DNA from 2 places in the Streptomyces sp. NPDC003720 genome. Region 2 is predicted to be linked to the other one. Evidence: riboswitches for the same ligand, from Rfam matches in the RefSeq annotation. Region 2 holds a riboswitch; the other holds the start of a gene.
What was found. A riboswitch is a leader RNA that binds a small molecule or an ion and turns the genes downstream of it on or off. The one in region 2 is predicted to bind glycine.
Positions count from the first base shown of each region.

Region 1: it holds a riboswitch for glycine, as region 2 does, so the genes downstream of both, gcvT (glycine cleavage system aminomethyltransferase GcvT) here and gcvP (aminomethyl-transferring glycine dehydrogenase) in region 2, are expected to answer to the same signal.

Region 1 covers NZ_JBIANZ010000011.1:285,823-292,882, reverse strand. The annotation lists gene ACFYU0_RS29475 (L-serine ammonia-lyase) at 1-920, opposite strand, end outside; gene glyA (serine hydroxymethyltransferase) at 1,002-2,279, opposite strand; gene gcvH (glycine cleavage system protein GcvH) at 2,294-2,671, opposite strand; gene gcvT (glycine cleavage system aminomethyltransferase GcvT) at 2,786-3,913, opposite strand; glycine riboswitch at 4,071-4,168, opposite strand; gene ACFYU0_RS29455 (AAA family ATPase) at 4,346-5,023, shown strand; gene ACFYU0_RS29450 (enhanced serine sensitivity protein SseB) at 5,089-5,883, shown strand; gene ACFYU0_RS29445 (enhanced serine sensitivity protein SseB C-terminal domain-containing protein) at 6,106-6,891, shown strand.
Region 2 covers NZ_JBIANZ010000001.1:8,903-15,962, reverse strand. The annotation lists gene ACFYU0_RS00075 (ABC transporter ATP-binding protein) at 1-1,052, shown strand, start outside; gene ACFYU0_RS00070 (TOBE domain-containing protein) at 1,081-1,500, shown strand; gene gcvP (aminomethyl-transferring glycine dehydrogenase) at 1,563-4,448, opposite strand; glycine riboswitch at 4,623-4,717, opposite strand; gene ACFYU0_RS00060 (PRC-barrel domain-containing protein) at 4,837-5,208, shown strand; partial or broken gene ACFYU0_RS00055 (DNA polymerase IV) at 5,319-6,694, opposite strand; gene ACFYU0_RS00050 (MerR family transcriptional regulator) at 6,772-7,060, opposite strand, start outside.

The sequences.
Region 1 (7,060 bases), on a different contig from region 2:
CCCGGCACGAAGTTGATGTAGTAGTGCAGGACCGCCGGGATGATGCCCGCCGCGCCGTTGGTCGGGGCGGTGACCACCCGGCCGCCGGCCGCGTTCTCCTCGTTCACCGCCATCGCGTAGAGCGTGATCCACTCCATCGCGTGCGCGAGCGGGTCGCCCTCGGCGCGGAGCTGGCGGGCCGAGACGGCCGCGCGCCGGCGCACCTTCAGACCGCCGGGCAGGATGCCCTCCCGGGTCATGCCCCGCTGGACGCACTCGCGCATGACCCGCCATATCTCCAGCAGGCCCGCGCGGATCTCCTCCTCGGTGCGCCAGGCCCGCTCGTTCTCCAGCATCAGCGAGGAGATCGACAGACCCGTCTCCCGGGTCAGGCGCAGCAGCTCGTCACCGGTGCGGAAGGGGTACTTCAGGACCGTGTCGTCCAGCACGATGCGGTCGGCGCCGACCGCGTCCTCGTCCACGACGAAGCCGCCGCCGACCGAGTAGTACGTCTTGGAGAGCAGCTCGGCGCCGGCCGCGTCGTACGCCCACACCGTCATGCCGTTGGCGTGGTACGGCAGCGCCTTGCGGCGGTGCAGGACCAGGTCGTCGTCGAAGGAGAACGCGATCTCGTGCTCGCCGAGCAGCGAGATCCGGCCCGACCGCCTGATCGTCTCCACCCGCTCGTCGGCCGACTCGACGTCCACCGTGCGCGGCGAGGCGCCCTCCAGACCGAGCAGCACCGCCTTCGGGGTGCCGTGGCCGTGGCCGGTCGCGCCGAGCGAGCCGTACAGCTCGCAGCGCACCGCGGCGACGGAGCCCAGCAGGTCCTCGTTGCGCAGCCTGCGGGCGAACATGCGCGCCGCGCGCATCGGACCGACCGTGTGGGAGCTGGACGGGCCGATGCCGATCGAGAACAGGTCGAAGACCGAGATGGCCACGGAAACTCCTCAATACGGGGTGGTGCGGGTGCGGCACCGCGCACACGTTCCAGTGTGCGCGGTGCCCGGCGAAACAGGGACTTACTTGTTCAGACCCGGGTACAGCGGGTGCTTGTCGGCCAGGGCCTTCACCCGGGCCCTGAGCCCCTCCACGGCGGCGCCCTCGAACGGGGCGGACGCCTTGAGCGTCTCGGCGATCACGTCCGCGACCTCGGTGAAGTCCTCGGCCGTGAAGCCCCGGGTCGCCAGGGCCGGCGTACCGATGCGCAGGCCCGAGGTCACCATCGGGGGACGCGGGTCGTTCGGGACGGCGTTGCGGTTGACCGTGATGCCGACGTCGTGGAGGCGGTCCTCGGCCTGCTGCCCGTCCAGCTCGGACTCACGCAGGTCCACCAGGATCAGGTGCACGTCCGTGCCGCCGGACAGCACGTTGACGCCGGCCTCGCGGGCGTCGGCGGCGATCAGCCGCTCGGCGAGGATGCGGGCGCCCTCCACCGTACGGCGCTGGCGCTCCTTGAACTCCTCCGAGGCGGCGACCTTGAAGGACACCGCCTTGGCCGCGATCACGTGCTCCAGGGGGCCGCCCTGGAAGCCCGGGAAGACGGACGAGTTCAGCTTCTTCGCGAAGGCCTTCTTCGCCAGGATGACGCCGCCGCGCGGGCCGCCGAGGGTCTTGTGGGTCGTGGAGGTGACCACGTCCGCGTACTCGACCGGGTTCGGGTGCAGACCCGCCGCGACCAGGCCCGCGAAGTGCGCCATGTCGACCCACAGGTACGCCTCGACCTCGTCGGCGATCCGGCGGAACTCGGCGAAGTCGAGCTGCCGCGGGTAGGCCGACCAGCCGGCGATGATCACCTTGGGGCGGTGCTCCTTGGCGAGCCGCTCGACCTCGGCCATGTCGACCAGGCCGGCCTCGTCCACGTGGTAGGCGACCACGTCGAACTGCTTGCCGGAGAAGTTCAGCCGCATTCCGTGGGTGAGGTGGCCGCCGTGCGCCAGGTCCAGGCCGAGGATGGTGTCACCGGGCTGGGCGAGGGCGAACAGCGCCGCCTGGTTCGCGGAGGCGCCGGAGTGGGGCTGGACGTTGGCGTACTCGGCGCCGAACAGCTCCTTGATCCGGTCGATGGCGATCTGCTCGGCGACGTCGACGTGCTCGCAGCCGCCGTAGTAGCGGCGGCCGGGGTAGCCCTCGGCGTACTTGTTGGTCAGCACCGAGCCCTGGGCCTCCATCACCGCGAGCGGCGCGAAGTTCTCCGAGGCGATCATCTCCAGCGTCGACTGCTGGCGGTTCAGCTCGGCGTCGACCGCGGCGGCGATCTCCGGGTCCAGTTCGTGCAGGGACGTGTTCAGGACAGTCATACGGCTACGACTCCTCAGCCGGCGTTCTGGGCGGTGTACTCGTCGGCGGAGAGCAGGTCGGCCGGCTCCTCGGTGACGCGTACCTTGAACAGCCAGCCGCCCTCGAAGGGGGCCGAGTTCACCAGCGACGGGTCGTTGACGACGTCCTCGTTGACCTCGGTGATCTCACCGGTGACCGGCGAGTACAGGTCCGAGACCGACTTGGTCGACTCCAGCTCGCCGCAGGTCTCACCCGCGGACACCGTGGAACCGACCTCGGGGAGCTGGGCGTAGACCACGTCGCCGAGCGCGTTGGCCGCGAACTCCGTGATGCCGACCGTCGAGACGCCGTCCTCGGCGGCCGACAGCCACTCGTGCTCCTTGCTGTAGCGCAGCTGCTGGGGGTTGCTCATGGCCTGAATTCTCCTGTACGCGCGGGAGTGCTGATGAATGGGGGACTGCCGGACCCGCTGCCGGGCAGCGGGATGTGCGCAGGGTCACGTCCGGGGACGGACCGCGCCCAGTGTCTACTTCTGGCGCTTGTAGAAGGGCAGCGCCACGACCTCGTACGGCTCGTGGCTGCCCCGGATGTCCACGCCGACGCCCTCGGCGCCCGGCGCCGCGTGCGCCGCGTCGACGTACGCCATCGCGATCGGCTTGCCCAGGGTGGGGGATGGGGCGCCGGAGGTGACCTCGCCGATCACCTCGCCGCCCGCGACGACGGAGAACCCGGCCCGCGGCACCCGGCGGCCCTCGGCGACCAGGCCGACGAGCTTGCGCGGCGGGTTCTGCTCGGCCCTGGCGGCGGCCTCGGTGAGCGCCTCGCGGCCCACGAAGTCGCCCTCCTTCTCGAACTTCACCACCCGGCCCAGCCCGGCGTCGAAGGGCGTCAGGGAGGTGGTCAGCTCGTGCCCGTACAGCGGCATGCCCGCCTCCAGGCGCAGGGTGTCCCGGCAGGACAGGCCGCACGGCACCAGGCCGGCGCCCTCGCCCGCCTTGGTCAGCGCCTGCCACAGCTCCACCGCGTGCTCCGGCTTCACGAACAGCTCGAAGCCGTCCTCGCCGGTGTAACCGGTGCGCGCGATCAGCGCGGGGACGCCGGCGACGGTGCCGGGCAGGCCCGCGTAGTACTTCAGGCCGTCCAGGTCGGCGTCGGTCAGCGACTTCAGGATGCCGGGGGACTCGGGGCCCTGGACCGCGAGCAGCGCGTAGGCGTCGCGGTCGTCGCGCACCTCGGCCTCGAAGCCCGCGGCGCGCTCGGTCAGCGCGTCCAGCACCACCTGGGCGTTGGAGGCGTTGGCGACGACCATGTACTCCTGCTCGGCCAGCCGGTAGACGATCAGGTCGTCCAGGATGCCGCCGTCGGCCTGGCAGATCATGGTGTAGCGGGCGCGGCCGACGCCGACGGAGGCGATGTTGCCCACCAGGGCGTAGTTCAGCAGGGCGGCCGCCTGCGGCCCGGTCACGGTGATCTCGCCCATGTGGGAGAGGTCGAAGAGGCCGGCCCGGGTCCGCACCGCGACGTGCTCGTCGCGCTCGGAGCCGTAGCGCAGCGGCATGTCCCAGCCGGCGAAGTCGGTCATCGTCGCGCCGAGCGAACGGTGCAGGGCGTCGAGCGCGGTGCGGCGCGCTGGAGTGGGTTCGGTACTGCTCATCGGTCGGTCGTCTCCCAGGGCAGGTATGACAGGCGAGGAACGTTCCTCCCCATCTGTCATCGGAACCTGAGAGGTTCGCCATGATCCTCACGAGGAGTGGTCACGGCTTGCACCTTGGGTGGAGCCACTGTCGCAGCGGCCCGCTTTTCAGATGTGCCTCGCCCGCGCGGTAACGGGGCCTGAGAGATTCAAGGGAGGGACTTGCTCCTTCGGCGTCCCAGCGGAGCTGGCTGGGAACTCTCCCGCGCGGATTCAAGCGGCCGGTATGCAGTTGGCGCGCACATCATTGCACGCCGCGCCCCGCCCCGTCAGGGCCCGCATCTGTAACCGAGCTGTGGCAGTACGCGTACCCAACCGCTGGACCGGCGCATTACCTTCTCTTTACATTCGATGGGCAAAGGGTTACCGAGCCCACAGGGGAGGACGATGACGGTGAACAGGACCACGGCCTACGCCGCCACCACCGGTCTCGCGATGCCGGAGCAGCCCTCCGCCCCGGCCCGCGAGCGCTGCGCCGGGCGGCCCGCCCCGGTCGTCCGCGACCTGCGCGAGCGCGCCGGGCGCAGCCCGCACGACCTGCTCTTCGGCCCCCGCGACCTGGTGGTGGTCACCGGGCTGCCCGGCAGCGGCAAGTCCACCCTGATGCACCGCGCGGTCCCCGGCCACCGCGTCGACTCCCAGGACGCCCGCGACCGCTGGGCCGCCCGCGTGCCCCGCTTCCTGCCCTACGCGCTGTACCGCCCCCTGGTCCGGCTCGCCCACTACGCCGCACTGCGCCGCGCCCTCGGCACCGGCGAGGGCGTCGTCGTCCACGACTGCGGCACGCAGGCCTGGGTGCGCGGCTGGCTGGTCCGCGCGGCCCGCCGCCGCGGCGGCACCCTGCACCTGCTGCTGCTCGACGTCACCGCGGAGACCGCCCGCGCGGGCCAGCGCGAGCGCGGCCGCGGCGTCTCCCGCTACGCCTTCCGCCGCCACCGCCGTACGGCGGCCCGCCTGCTGCGCGCGGTGGAGCGGGGGGAGCTGCCCGCCGGCTGCGGCTCGGCGGTGCTGCTGGACCGGGACGCCGCCGCGGTGCTGCGCCGCATCGGCTTCGCCGGCCGATCCGGCTGAGCGCCGTCACGGCCACCCGCTAGCCTTTCGGACCACAGCAGTGGTTCCCAGCAGGCGGCAGGCAGATGGACTTCTCGGCGGCGGACCTTCCCGCGGACTTCCCGGCACAGACGCACCCCCACCCGCACGGCGGTTGGCCCGGCAACGAGCTGGAGGAGGTGCTCTCGGCCTCCCTCGGCATACCCGGCGCGGGCGGGCGGATCGCCGAGGTGCTGGGCCGCAGCCTGCTGTGGGTCCCGCTGCCCAACGGCGGCGGACCGCACAGCGGACCGCTGGACCTGCCCACGATGGAGATCGAGGGCCAGGTGTACGTCCCGGTCTTCAGCTCCGAGGAGCAGCTCCGCCTGGCGGCCGGCTCCCACATGTCCTTCACCGTCGCCCCGGCGGTGGAGTTCGCGCGCGGGCTGCCCCCGCAGGCCGGCATCCTCGTGAACCCCGACGGGGTGGTCGGCCTGCCGCTGCCGCCCGAGGCGGTGGCCGAACTGTGCCGCACCGGCCACACCCCGCTGGACGGCCCGGCCACCGGCGGCCGGGTCCGCCTCTTCGAGCCGGACTGGCAGGACGACCCGGTCGACTTCCTCGCCGCCGCCTCCGCCGAGTTCGCCGGCACCGGCGTGGTGGTCACGGCCCGCCGCTGCCTGGCCTCGGTGGAGACGGCCGACCCCGTGATGTTCGTGGGCGTCGAACTCTCCCAGTGGGAGGGCGACCTGCGGGCCCTTCCGCTGGAGGCTCTCGGCCGGGCCCTGGGCAAGGCGCCGGTCGGATGGCAGGTCAACCTCGTCCTTCTGGACGTCACGGACGACCCGGTGGCCACCTGGCTCAAGTCCCACGTCCGCCCCTTCTACCAGTACGGCCACTAGAAGGCGGCGCCGAGGAGGCACGGACCCGGGGGCGCGGGGCGGTGTCGGTCAGCGGCTCCGTCAGCGGCGAGACCGGCCGACCGGCCTCCGCCCACCCGCGCCCGCGCAGGAACCCGGGGCTCCGAGCCGATCGGCGCTTAAGCTGTCTCCGAACGCGGGGCACTGATTCGAGAAGGGCCGGTAAGACAGGTGAGCGCGAGCCACAGCGGCAGCGTCGAGCACATGCTGCGCCAGGTCACCCCCGGCCGCTACGACGCCTACGAGGCACTGCTGCGCGCCCTCGCCACTCCCTCCTCCGGCCAGATCTGGATGCTGCTGTGGCACGGCCAGGCCGGGTCCCCGGACGCCCAGTACGGGAACATGGAGGTCGACGGCCTCGGCTATGCCCCCTGCGTGACCTCCGCGCAGGAACTCTCGGCCAGCGGCTGGAACCGCTCGTACGAGGTGGTCGACGGGCTCGACGTGGCCCGCACCCTCTACCCCGACCACTACGGCCTCTGGCTCAACCCGCACGCCCCGGGCGGCGGCGTCGGCATCCCCTGGACGGACCTGCGCCGCATCGCCACCGGCCTCGACCGCCAGCCCGCCGGCCCGCTGCGGCTGTCGGAACCCGGCGTCGACGTCGCGCAGTTCTACGCCCTGCTCGCGCAGAACGCCCACCGCACCCCGGCCCTGCGCTCGCTGCGCCGCGCCTGGGTGCAGCCCACGCTCGGCGCGCCGTACCTCGCCATCGGCCTCGACGTGTACGACACCTCGCCCGCCTCCGTCGACTCGGTGCGCGCCATGATGCAGCAGTCCGTCGGCGCGGTCCCCGAGGGGCTGCCGGTGTCCACGGTCGCGATGACCGACGACTACGACCCGGTGGTGCTGTGGATGCGGGCCAACGCCCGCCCGTTCTACGATCGCGACGCGCACGCGGCCGTCCCCCAGCCGCAGCCGCAGACCCCGCCGCAGCCCCAGGCGCCGGCTCCCGGGTACGGCTACCCGCCGGTCCACGGGGGCTACTGAGCAACCGGGCCGGGCAGTCCGCCACTTGGACAGTGATGGAGAATTCGTGTCCGAGACGGACTTCTCCGCGCGTAGAAGAGCGATGTTTCGTCCGTTTCGAAACAAAACAGCCGTCTGCCCCAAGTGCCCCGCGTCCGGTGGCCGTTACCCACTGATCGGATAACGGAAT
Region 2 (7,060 bases):
AGGCTCCCGGCGGGCAGGGGCTCGACGCCCGGCTGGTCGTGGACCGGGAGGGCTTCCGGCTCGACGTCGCGCTGACCGCGGCCCCCGGCGACGTCATCGCCCTGCTCGGCCCGAACGGCGCCGGCAAGACCACCGCCCTGCGCGCCCTCGCCGGACTGCTCCCGCTCACCGGCGGCCACCTGCGGCTGGACGGCACCTCACTGGAGCGCACCCCGCCGGAGTCCCGCCCGGTCGGCGTCGTATTCCAGGACTACCTGCTCTTCCCGCACCTGTCCGCCCTGGACAACGTGGCGTTCGGGCCGCGCTGCCAGGGCGTCGGCAAGGCCGAGGCACGCGCGCAGGCGGCCGCCTGGCTGGACCGCATGGGACTCGCCGGGCACGCCGGGGCCAAGCCCCGCCGCCTGTCCGGCGGCCAGGCCCAGCGCGTCGCGCTCGCCCGCGCCCTGGCCACCCGGCCGAGGCTGCTGCTCCTGGACGAACCGCTCGCCGCGCTGGACGCCCGCACCCGCCTGGACGTCCGGGCCCAGCTCCGTCGCCACCTCGCCGAGTTCGAGGCCGTCGCCGTGCTGGTCACGCACGACCCGCTGGACGCCATGGTGCTCGCGGACCGGCTGGTCGTCGTCGAGCACGGACACGTCGTGCAGCAGGGCACCCCCGGCGAGATCGCCCGCCGGCCGCGCACCGACTACATCGCCCGGCTGGTCGGCCTCAACCTCTACCGCGGGCAGGCCGGCGGGCACGCGGTACGGCTGGACGCGGGCCCCTCGGTGACCACCACGGAGGACCTGTCCGGCCCCGTCTTCGTGGCCTTCCCGCCGGCCGCCGTCACGCTCTTCAGGGACCGGCCCTCGGGCGCCAGCGCCCGCAACCTGTGGGCCTGCGAGGTCGCGGGCCTGGAGACCCACGGCGACCAGATCCGCGCCGACCTCACCGGCGAGCTCCCCCTCGCCGCCGATCTCACCACCGTCGCCGCCGCCGAGCTGGACCTGCACCCGGGTGCGTCGGTCTGGGCGACGGTGAAGGCGACGCAGACCCACGCATACCCGGCCTGACCGGGCGGGCGCTCTACGGTGGGTGCTCATGACTCTGAGCATCCGCAACCAGCTCCCCGGCACTGTGACCGAGGTCCGTCCTGGCGAGGTCATGGCCATCGTCAAGGTGCGGCTCGACGGCGGCCAGGAGCTGACAGCCGCCATCACCCGGGACGCCGCCGAGCAACTCGCCCTCGCCCCCGGCACCGCCGTCCGCGCCCTGGTGAAGTCGACCGAGGTCTCCCTGGCCACCGGCAGGATCGAGGGCCTGTCGATCCGCAACCAGCTCCCCGGCGCGCTCACCCGCCTCACCAGGGGCGAGGTCATGGCCTCCGCGAAGGTCGCCGTCGCGGGCGGCGAGCTGACGGCGGTGATCACCAGGGACGCGGCCGAGGACCTCGGCCTCTTCGTGGGCTCCGACGTGGTCGCCCTGATCAAGGCGACCGAGGTGTCGCTGGCCACGGCCTGAGGGCGCGTGGAAACGCGGGAGCCCCGCCCGGTCCACGGGCGGGGCTCACACGTACGGCTCGCTCAGTCCTCGTACGCGTCCAGCGGCGGGCAGGAGCACACCAGGTTGCGGTCACCGAAGGCCTGGTCGATGCGGCGCACCGGCGGCCAGTACTTGTCCGCCACCGAGACACCCCCCGGGAAGACGGCCTCCTCGCGGCTGTAGGCGTGGTCCCAGTCCGCGCCGAGCGCCCGCGCGGTGTGCGGGGCGTTGCGCAGCGGGTTGTCCTCCGCCGGCCAGGCTCCGGAGCCGACCTTCTCGATCTCCGCGCGGATGGCGATCATCGCGTCGCAGAACCGGTCCAGCTCCGCCAGGTCCTCGGACTCGGTCGGCTCGATCATCAGCGTGCCGGCCACCGGGAAGGACATGGTCGGCGCGTGGAAGCCGTAGTCGATGAGCCGCTTGGCGACGTCGTCCACGCTCACGCCGGTCGCCTTGGTCAGCGGGCGCAGGTCGATGATGCACTCGTGCGCGACCAGGCCGCCAGGGCCGTTGTAGAGCACCGGGTAGTGCGGCTCGAGGCGCTTGGCGACGTAGTTGGCGGAGAGCACGGCGACCTGGGTGGCGCGCTTGAGCCCCTCGCCGCCCATCAGGCGGACGTACGCCCACGAGATCGGCAGGATGCCCGCGCTGCCCCACGGCGCGGCGGAGACGGGGCCCACACCGGTCTCGGGGCCGGCCGCCGGCTGCAGCGGGTGGTTCGGCAGGTACGGCGCCAGGTGCGAGCGGACCGCCACCGGGCCGACGCCGGGGCCGCCGCCGCCGTGCGGGATGCAGAACGTCTTGTGCAGGTTCAGGTGCGAGACGTCGCCGCCGAAGTGCCCCGGCTTGGCGAGGCCGACCAGCGCGTTGAGGTTGGCGCCGTCGACGTACACCTGGCCGCCCGCGTCGTGGACCTGGGCGCAGATGTCGGCGACGTGCTCCTCGAACACACCGTGCGTCGACGGGTAGGTGATCATCAGCACGGCCAGCTCGTCGCGGTGCTGCTCGATCTTCGCCCGCAGGTCGGCGACGTCGATCTCGCCGTCCTCGGCGGTCTTGACGACGACGACCTTCATGCCGGCCATCACGGCGCTGGCCGCGTTGGTGCCGTGCGCGGAGGAGGGGATCAGGCAGACGGTGCGCTGCTCGTCGCCGTTGGCGCGGTGGTAGCCGCGCACGGCCAGCAGACCGGCCAGCTCGCCCTGCGATCCGGCGTTCGGCTGCAGCGAGACCTTGTCGTAGCCGGTGACCTCGGCGAGCCGGTCCTCCAGCTCGCGGATGAGCGTCAGGTAGCCCTCGGCCTGCTCGGCGGGCGCGAAGGGGTGCAGCTGCCCGAACTCGGGCCAGGTGACCGGCTCCATCTCGGTGGTCGCGTTGAGCTTCATGGTGCAGGAGCCCAGCGGGATCATGCCGCGGTCGAGCGCGTAGTCACGGTCGGCGAGCCGGCGCAGGTAGCGCAGCATCGCGGTCTCGGAGCGGTGCTCGTGGAAGACCGGGTGGGTGAGGTAGTCGTCGGTGCGCAGCAGGGCCTCGGGCAGGGCCTCGCCGGCCGCCGCGTCCAGCGCCTCGATGTCTCCGTCCACGCCGAAGGCCGCGAAGACGGCCTCCACCTGGGCCCGGTTGGTGGTCTCGTCGCAGGCCAGGGAGACCAGGTCGGCGTCGACGAGACGCAGGTTGACGCCGCCCGCCCGGGCCGCGTCCACGACCTCGGCGGCCCTGCCGGGCACGCGCGCGGTGAGAGTGTCGAAGTAGGCGCCGTGCACGATCTCGACGCCGCCGGCCTTCAGGCCCTCGGCGAGGATCGTGGCGTAGCGGTGGGTGCGGCGGGCGATGGTGCGCAGCCCCTCGGGGCCGTGGTAGACGGCGTACATGCCGGCCATCACGGCGAGCAGCACCTGGGCGGTGCAGATGTTGCTGGTGGCCTTCTCACGGCGGATGTGCTGCTCACGGGTCTGCAGCGCCAGGCGGTACGCCTTGTGCCCGTCGGCGTCGACGGACACGCCGACGAGACGGCCGGGCAGGCTGCGCGCGAACTTCTCGTGCACCGCCATGTAGCCGGCGTGCGGCCCGCCGAAGCCCATCGGCACGCCGAAGCGCTGGGTGGTGCCGATGGCGATGTCGGCGCCCAGCTCGCCCGGCGAGGTCAGCAGGGTGAGCGCGAGCAGGTCGGCCGCGACGGTGACGAGGGCGCCCAGCCCGTGCGCCTGGTCGATGACCGGCTTGATGTCGCGGACGGCGCCGGAGGCGCCCGGGTACTGGAGCAGCACACCGTTGATCTCGCGCTCGGCGATCTCCGCCGGGATGCCGCCGGAGAGGTCGGCGACGACGACCTCGACGCCGGTCGGCTCGGCGCGCGTCTCGATCACGGCGACGGTCTGCGGCAGGACGTCCGCGTCGATCAGGAACAGGCCCTTCTTGTTCCTGCCCATGCGCCGGGAGAGCGCCATGGCCTCGGCGGCGGCCGTGCCCTCGTCCAGCAGGGACGCGCCGGACGTCGGCAGCCCGGTGAGCTCGGCGACCATGGTCTGGAAGTTCAGCAGAGCCTCGAGCCGGCCCTGGGAGATCTCCGGCTGGTACGGCGTGTAGGCCGTGTACCAGGCGGGGTTCTCCATGACGTTGCGCAGGACGACCGGCGGGGTGAAGGTGCCGTAGTAGCCGAGACCGATCATCGAGCCGAGGACCTGGTTGCGGTCGGCGAGCGAGCGCAGCTCGGCGAGGACCTCGGCCTCGGTGCGGGCGCCCGGCAGGTCCAGGGCGTCGGCGTTCTTGATCACGTCCGGGACCGCGGCGGCGGTCAGCTCGTCGAGCGAGCCGTAGCCGACGTGCGCGAGCATCTTGGCCCGCGCCTCCTGGTCGGGCCCGATGTGGCGCTGCTCGAAGGGGATGCCCGCTTCGAGCTCGGAGAGCGGGGTGCGATGGGCGGTCATTGCGGAGGCCTCCTGGTCTGACACGACCTTCGAGGGGCACCCCGGTACGGATACCCCGACGGCCTCCCCCTCTGTCATCTCGACCTGAGAGCTTCACCGGCGGCCCGAAGGCGCCGGCTTTCACCGTCGGTGAGGGCGGACGCCGTCGACATCCGCCCTGCTTTCCAGAGTGACCTCGTCCGTGCGGTACGTGGGCCTGAGAGATTCCGGGGAGGATTTGCTCCTTCGGCGCCTCCGAGGTGGTCGGAGGACTCTCCCGCACGGGGTCAGCAGCCGCTGTCAGCCTACCAGCGAGGTCAACGCCCGGGCCTTCGAGTGGCCGCCTCCCTGATTGTGCTCTTTCGTAGTGCTTACGGATGAGTTGCGACCACGTGGAGGGAGAGGGACCGTGCAGACCGACATCGATCCGCGCAACCTGATCGGCCGCAAGGCGTTCGACCGCACCGGCACCAAGATCGGCACCATCGACGAGGTGTACCTCGACGACGCCACCGGCGTGCCGGAGTGGGCCGCCATACGCACCGGTCTGTTCTCCCGGGACGCCTTCGTCCCCCTGGAGCCCAGCGAGATCATCGAGGGCGCCCTGCGGGTCCCCTTCGACCGCGCGCTCATCAAGGACGCACCCGACTTCGGCGTGGGCCGCCACCTCTCCCCCGAACAGGAACTCCAGCTCTACCACCACTACGGCCTGGACGTGGCTGCGCCCTCCCCGCTCGCGGACCACGACTTCGGCAAGCTGGCGGGCACGGAGGAGCCCTGACCCCGCGCCGTCGGCCACCGCGCGGGGGAAGGCGGAGCACCCCACCACGGTGGCGCCGGCACCCGGTCGGCCCTGCAACCCGCTACGGATCGGCGTCGACAGCGCGCGAAAGGCTCGGCGGCCCCATGTCCGGCACCCCGGGCGACGGCTCCGGGGCCGACACCAGCGGCAGCGGATCCGCCGGCTCCAGCGCGGGATCCCCGATGCCGAACGTCCGCACCCGCCCCGGCCCCGACTGGGGCGTCTCGAAGCGCACGGTCACCCGGCCGAGGCCACTGCCCTGCACCCAGCCGTGGCCCAGCTCGGCGTGCCGCACGTCCTGCCCGGCGCGCCACTGCCGCTCGCCGGGCTCCGGCCGCTCCGGCACGGGCTCGGTCACGGCCTCCTCCGGCGACCGCGCCTCCCCGGACGGCTGCGCCGCCTGGGCGAACAGGTCCTCCTGGGTGTAGTCGGCGAGCCCGGTGACGCCGACCCCCAGCAGCCGCACGCCGCCCGTGGTGTCCACGGAGTCCAGCAGCCGCTCGGCCGCCTCCCGGATCACGGCGGGGTCGTCCGTGGGCCCTCGGAGCGTCTCCGACCGGGTCAGCGTCGAGAAGTCGTACCGGCGGACCTTCAGCACGATGGTCCGCCCCGACAGCCCGGCACCGCGCAGCCGGCCCACGCACCGGTCGGCGAGCCGCCGCACCTCGAGACCGACCCTCATCCGGTCGTGGATGTCCACGTCGTAGGTGTCCTCGACCGACACCGACTTGGCCTCCCGCTCGGCGACCACGGGCCGGTCGTCGCGCGCCAGCGCCATCGCGTACAGCGCGTGCCCGTGCGCCTTGCCGAGGAGCCGTACGAGTTCGTCCTCGCCGGCCTCGGCCAGCTCCTCGACCGTGGTGATCCCGGCCCGCCGCAGGTGGTCCCCCGTCGCCGGTCCCACCCCGGGCAGGGTCCGCACCGACATCGGCCCGAGCAGCGCCCGCTCGGTGCCGGGTTCGACGAGGACGAGTCCGTCGGGCTTGGCCTCCTCCGAGGCGATCTTCGCGAGCATCTTGGAGGCGGCCAGCCCCACCGAACCGGTGAGCCCGGTGACCGCCCGTATGTCGCAGCGCAGCTTCGTCCCCACCCGGCGCGCCGAGTCCGCGTCCCAGGCCGCCTCCCGGGCCTCGAGGTCGACGAACGCCTCGTCCAGGCTCAGCGGCTCCACCAGCGGCGACAGCTCCCGCAGCAGCGCCATCACCTGCTCGCTCACGGACCGGTACAGATTGAAGCGGGGCACCAGGTACGCGGCGTTCGGCGCCAGCCGGCGCGCCTGGGCCATCGGCATCGCCGAGTGCACCCCGAACACCCGCGCCTCGTACGAGGCGGTGGCCACCACCCCGCGCGGTCCCAGCCCGCCCACGACCACGGCCTTGCCCCGCAGGCTCGGCTTGGACGCCTGCTCCACGGAGGCGTAGAAGGCATCCATGTCGAGATGCAGGATCGTGGGCGCGTTTCTCACACCTCCGATGCTGCACCACACCACTGACAACGCGGGCGCACGGCCCGCGCGGTGCGGCGCGGATCAGCGGGGCGCGGTCAGACGGCCCGGTTGCGGCGCCGCGCCAGCTCGTCGGCCGGGTTGTGACCGACCAGGGTCTCCCCCGTGTCGACACGCTCACCGTGCAGCTGGGAGAGCGCGCTCTCCACGTCCCGCCAGACCACGCCGACGGCGATCCCGAACACGCCCTGGCCGCCCTGGAGCAGGGCGTGCACCTCGTCCGGCGAGGTGCACTCGTAGACGGTGGCGCCGTCGCTCATGAGGGTCATGCGCTCCAGGTCCTGGAACCCGCGCTCCCGGAGGTGCTGCACGGCCGTGCGGATGTTC